2 regions of the Paenibacillus sp. LBL genome follow, and region 1 is predicted to be linked to the other one. Evidence: riboswitches for the same ligand, from Rfam matches in the RefSeq annotation. Region 1 holds a riboswitch; the other holds the start of a gene.

Region 1 (3,123 bases):
TCCCTCGATCTATCGTCGTTGCAGTCAAGCATACGCCATTGACCGAAACGCTGTCACCCAGCTTCAAATCCTCCATGATCCGGCTGGCCGAAATGCTCAGCAGCATGGCTTCGCCTTTGCGGCCAATTCGCCTCATCTCACCTATTTCCTCAACCAATCCCGTAAACACAGGCTTCCCTCCTTCCTTCCCGATGTCTTACATCCAGACCGGAATGCCGGTGATGTAAATATTGTCGCCCAGTCTTTTACTTTCAAGCCCTGTCAGCACGATGGCTTGGTTCATTTGCTCATAACCGCTAAACATGAAATTCCCCGGAGCATCGTACCCTCCAATGATTTTTGGGGCAATAAACTGAATAAGCCGATCCACAAGCTTCTGTTCCAGCATGGCGCCGTTCAGTGTGCCGCCTCCTTCAAGCAGAATCGAGGAAATGCCCATCTGGCCGAGCTTCGCTATGGCCGCCTTCAGATCAACGCGCGGACCTTCCCCGCATGGGATCACTTGAATTTCCCGCTCCTCCAGCAATGTCCGCTTGCCTTCATCTGCCTGCTCCGTTGTCAAAATCCAGGTGGGTGCCGTTCCGTCCGATACCACATGACTATCAAGCGGCATTCGCAGGCTGGAGTCCACAATGATCCTGACCGGATGCAGCCCTCCAACACTCAGTCTCGTTGTCAGGCTTGGATTGTCCGCAATAACCGTGGACACCCCGACCATAATGCCTTGATGACGATGACGAAGTGTGTGAACTAGCTCCCTGGATTCTTCGCTCGATATCCACTTGCTATCACCGGTTTTCGATGCAATCTTGCCATCCAGCGTGCTTGCTGTCTTCAACGTGACGAACGGCTGACCCGTCGTAATGAATTTAATGAAGGCTTCGTATAAGCGAAGCGCACGTTCTCTCAAGATCCCTGTCACGACCTCGATTCCGGCTGCCCGCAGCATCTGGATGCCTTTGCCCGCAACGAGCGGATTCGGGTCCTCACACGCCACGACCACCCGCTTGACCCCTTCGGCGATCAACCTTTCGCTGCAAGGAGGTGTCGATCCGTAGTGGCTGCAAGGCTCCAGCGTCACATACACCGTGCTGCCAGCCGCTTTGGTTCCGGCCATGTTCAAGGCATGAATCTCGGCGTGCGGGGTTCCACGCTCCAGATGGGTTCCCACTCCTGCAAGCGCACCATCCTTCACAATGACACAGCCGACAACCGGGTTGATACCCGTCTGTCCTTGAGCACGTTCGGCCAGGTCCAGTGCAAGTGACATATAGAATTCATCGTTGACGATATCCATGGTACACATGGGCCCCCTCTCACAACCTCCATAAAAAATAAAGTGATCGATGTACATTCCACATTGTTAGACTGCAGTTAGCAGTAATTGGTCTTTCGATATCATAAAAGCCCCTGTTTCAAAGGGGGCATACTCTCTGATATCTAAAAAAGCCCTGCTTCAGATTCAGAAGAATCCGGAACAGGGCTTGATGGAAGTTAAAGGATGACAAGGTAAATAACCGTCATGAACGCAGGTTTTGCCTACAACAAACAACTCAAAGCCATACACAGCGACAACAAATAATCGCCAAAGCCTGCTTTGATTCGCATGTGAAAACCTGCACATAACGCATGTCACGATCTGTGCATAGACACGACTGCACTTGCTGCCGCCAATGTGTCTTTCACTCCTTCTCCCATCCAGACTATACTGTCGGTCCCGGATTTGCACCAGGTCCACCGCATACGGTGTCATTCACACACGTATCCGGGTCACGGACTAAGATGCAGTCATTGGCTAACATTACGTTAAGCCCACTGCATTCATCACCGCCGGTAGGGAATTTCACCCTGCCCCGAAGGATTAAACTTATGAAGTTGTTTTATCTTATGATGAATCTTATCACCACCTTTTGAAAATTGCAAGGAAAAACCACTAACTTTTTTTAAGCACATAACTTTAATATCCATTTCCCATGACCTGCTGTTTTCTTAAATGATGCGCTGGGAGCAGGAGTATCCTGTCGTAAGAGAGAACATAATTGATGGATAAACATGAGGTATTGATCTCTGTTAAAAAGGAGCAAACAACGATGAAAACATCCCTGGACATCATCGTCCGACCTACGGAAATTGACGTCAATGGACATGTAAACAATGCTAAATACCTGGAGTATCTCGAATGGGGCCGAGAAGAATGGTACGAGGCTGGGGACCTCCGGTATGACGTGCTAAAACAACTCGGTGTCCAAACCGTAACCGTCAACATTAATATCAATTATCGCAAGGAGTGCGGTCAAGGCGATCGGTTGACCATCTCGACCGAGCCGAAATCTGTCGGACGGACGAGTTATGTCATGCTGCAGCAGATCCACAACAAGGAAGGTGAACTGTGTGCAGATGCAGAGGTAACCAGTGTAGCCATGGATCCCCATACTCGCAAAAGCAGATCAGTTCCGGAGGAGCTTCGCAGATTATTTCCTTCGTAATCCGCATCCCCGATTTTCTAATTACCATCATCATAAAAACAGGCACACCCTAAGGTGCGCCTGTCCAATCCGGAAGCTAACAATTACGCTTCGTATACTTCTACTTTTTCCATTTTGTCGCGGCCCTTGAATGCATCCACGTACTCCATGCCTTCCACAACTTTACCAAACACAGTATGCTGACCGTCCAGATGCGGCTGCGGCTCGTAGCATACATAGAACTGGCTGCCGCCTGTGTTACGGCCTGCATGCGCCATAGCCAAGCTTCCACGCTCATGTTTGTTAGGGTTAATCTCACAGTTGATGGTATAACCCGGACCGCCGGTACCCGTTCCTTGCGGACAGCCGCCTTGAGCGACAAAGCCAGGGATTACGCGATGAAATACAAGGCCGTTATAAAAACCGGAGTTAGCCAATTTCTCAAAGTTGGCTACCGTGTTCGGCGCCTCGTTCTCAAACAGATCAAGCAATACCTCTTTACCGTTTTCCAGTGTGATCTTCGCTTTTTTTGCCATATAGGTGTATCTCCTTCCGTTATTAGACCGCTTCAGTAGTTTTGTTACATAATGCATTTTATAGTTTACTATGAATTGAGCCTCGAAGCAAAATGAACTTGTCCTCGCGCACCCGCCATGTC
Region 2 (3,123 bases), on a different contig from region 1:
GCATCATCTTCCAATTCAGATTCAATGATACGCTGTCTTTTTCGCAATGCATTCAGGGTATGATTACGTGCGGCTATGGCCAGATAAGGCCTGAGACTATCCCCGCGCAGAATGATTCTGGGCCCGTCTGTCCACAGCCTGATGAGCACATCACCGGCTATTTCCTCCACATCGTAGGAATTAAACCGCCCACCTGCCACCTTAGCGACCACCGCGGCTATGTAGCGTGAATAGCGCTCAACCAAAGTTTCAAAACATTGCAGATCTTTCCTTGCAAGCCCATCCAACAATGTCCGATCCTCCATGGATCCTCCCCCTTAATCATCTCTTTTGGTGAACCCAGCCCCATAGATCAGGTGCTACTATATAAGACACCTATAATTCTAAAAACCCTACACACCTTTCGAAAAAATGATCCTTTCACAGGACGACCAACCCAATGGAATAACTTTGTCACGACAAAAAAAGCCGATCCATTTCGGATCAGCTTTTCTGCAAGCACATATGAAATTACTCCATTACTGTAATGAAGGAGAAGCCTCGGATTGTTGTCTCGATATAATAAACAGCACGATCCAGATCAACAGGAAGCCCAGGAGCTGCGGACCTGTTACAACCTGCTGGAATACGATCCAGTTGATGAGCACGCCTACCATAGGGAAACTCAATTCAGCGAGTGTCGCTACAGAGGCTTTGGTCGTAGTCAGCCCTTTATAATACACAAGCAAGCTCAGAAGACCTGGCAGCAGTGCCTGACCGATAAGATTCAAGGATACCAGGGCAAAGTCGCCTGTACCCCATGCCGGCATATTCCATGCAGCGCCCTCGCTCCACGTAATGACGGTCAGAAGGGGCAGTGCCAGCACAAAGCGCAGCGAGGTTACCGTCTCGTACTTCAGCTTGCCTACCATCAGGCGTCCCATCACCGTTGAACCGCCCCACAAGGCTGCTGCGCCTAATGACAAGAGGCTGCCTACCTGAATAAATTCATTCCAATGTCCAATGGGCAGGGTTAAACCGAAGGTCAGCAAATACGTACCTGCCAGAGCAATCACGAGTAAAATCCCGAAATGACGGGGGAGCTTCTCCTTAAGCAGCAAGCTGGCCAGTATAATGGCAAATAGCGGCTGCAGCTTCTGAAGAAGCAGGACGGCATTCAGATTGCCGCTCGACAGTCCCATCGTAAACAAGACGGTAGCCAATGCCGAGCCACCCCAAGAGATGAACAGCAGTGCACCAACATGATTCCATCCAAGCCCCTTTAACTCCATGCGGTTCTTCCATAATACAGGAATAGCTATCAACGAAATAATGACGTGTTCAAGCAACACAATCTGAGCAGAAGTCAGATTCTTCAGCAGAATGACCCGGAATAAAGGATCAACGCCCCACAGGGCGGCTCCCAAAACGACGAGCCAAAACCCTCCCTTAAAACGTCGGCTTGCGTGTGTGTCGGAATCGTAGGGTTTAACCTCGACTCCGGTATTAACATTACTCATCTTGCCCTCTCCTGTCTTGAATACGGAGGTCTTGCTAGCAGAAAGCCCCCGTATACGACATGTGTCGACATATACGGGGGCTGATCAAACAAGCCTACTGTGAAACGGATGTATTCCTATCCCGTTCCACAGCAAACTCATCTTTGATCTTCTCCCATCCGGACTTTACCGTCGGCCTTGGATTTGCACCAAGTCAGTCGCTGCATTCATATTAATACCAGAACGTAGCGAGTCGCGGGCTGAGGTTCGTTCATGTTAAGGAACGAACCATCACCGCCGGTTAGGAATTTCACCTTACCCCGAAGATCCATATTCATGTTTTATTTGGTAACGCATTAATTAACCAATAATTCCTATGAGCTTAGTCGATATATTGAAATTATAACATGAATGGTTTCATGTAAATACATCTATTTTCAAAATAAATGATTTTCGCTCCGGATTCAATGAGAAATCTCACATTCAACTAATCCTTACTGAGAATTATACAGCAAGTATCAATTAGTTACCACTATGATTTTTTGCCATTTTCCCGTGATGTCTCGAATACGGCTCCAGCTATAATCCCTGCTGCACCTGCCTGAAGGTTCAACAGATGGAGTGCCTCCTTCGTATTCAGACTCATTCCGCCCGTTTGAGGCAAAGGCGCCAAGAGATGAGATGAATCGGCGGCAGCCTCATCCTTGTACTGCTTCGTTTCGCTTAACAATATCTTGCTCCCATTCGATTGAACGATGTATTGGCGCAAATAGCCGCCTTCCCTTACCGTCACAAGCCTGCCTTTGTTCTCTTCTTCTTTCTTGTTCTTCTGAAAGATCTCTTCAAACCCTTCCTGCCCCGGCTTTGCGATCTTCAGCCGGGCAGAATTCCAGCTCGAATAGTCGGATTCGATACGCATATGGCCACATCCTTATCAGCTTATTCATTCACTGATATTATCGGTGACTTGGCGCTTCTGTTTAATTCATGGCAGCGCTGACCTTCACCGCAGGACAAGATCGCGCTTCAATACACGGACAACGTCAATAATTTCACAGCAGTAATAGACTGCTCCTGTGTTTGATGCTGTACGAAAAGACCGTCCTTAAGGCTCATAGAGAGCCTTAAGGACGGTCTTGTGGTTGCATGACTTCAGTTTGATTCTAGTCCATCCATTGGAGCTGGACCAGAGCACGGTTCAAAACCAGCGCCGCTTGAGCGCGGGTAACCGAGTCGAGGGCCCCATAGTTGCCACGGTGGTCACCCTGCACAATGCCTTGATCTGCCAAGCGACCGATATTTGCCGCCGCCCAGGCCGGTATGGAAGCTTGATCCTTGAATCTGTTAACAGCGTCCGTACCCTTGCCAGCTGGAGCAGATGGACTCACCGCCTCCATCGCACGGGTCAGCATCACGGCCATCTCGGCACGCGTCATGCTGGCGTTTGGCGAGAAGGCTCCTTCATTACCGCCTTCAATAATACCGTAGAGCGAGGCCGCACCAATCTCGCCAGCATAAGCGGCGTCATCACGGACATCCTTGAACTTCCCGCTCTCGATTACAGGACTGAGGCCCATGGCGCGTACCAGCATAGCTGTAAATTCGGCACGCGTGATCTCTCTGCCAGGCGCATACGCATTCGCAT

What was found. Region 1 has a riboswitch for FMN ahead of ribD (bifunctional diaminohydroxyphosphoribosylaminopyrimidine deaminase/5-amino-6-(5-phosphoribosylamino)uracil reductase RibD). Riboswitches for the same ligand answer to the same signal wherever they lie in the genome.
Region 2: another riboswitch for FMN. It lies ahead of M2277_RS15550 (DMT family transporter); the one in region 1 lies ahead of ribD (bifunctional diaminohydroxyphosphoribosylaminopyrimidine deaminase/5-amino-6-(5-phosphoribosylamino)uracil reductase RibD).

Annotation. Positions count from the first base shown of each region.
Region 1 is NZ_JARXYU010000004.1:190,113-193,235, reverse strand. Features, by position in the region: gene ribE (riboflavin synthase) at 1-169, opposite strand, end outside; gene ribD (bifunctional diaminohydroxyphosphoribosylaminopyrimidine deaminase/5-amino-6-(5-phosphoribosylamino)uracil reductase RibD) at 197-1,297, opposite strand; FMN riboswitch at 1,683-1,865, opposite strand; gene M2277_RS12045 (acyl-CoA thioesterase) at 2,091-2,486, shown strand; gene M2277_RS12040 (peptidylprolyl isomerase) at 2,570-3,001, opposite strand.
Region 2 is NZ_JARXYU010000006.1:131,836-134,958, forward strand. Features, by position in the region: gene M2277_RS15545 (RNA polymerase sigma factor) at 1-305, opposite strand, end outside; gene M2277_RS15550 (DMT family transporter) at 519-1,499, opposite strand; FMN riboswitch at 1,642-1,810, opposite strand; gene M2277_RS15555 (hypothetical protein) at 2,011-2,397, opposite strand; gene M2277_RS15560 (choice-of-anchor I family protein) at 2,642-3,123, opposite strand, start outside.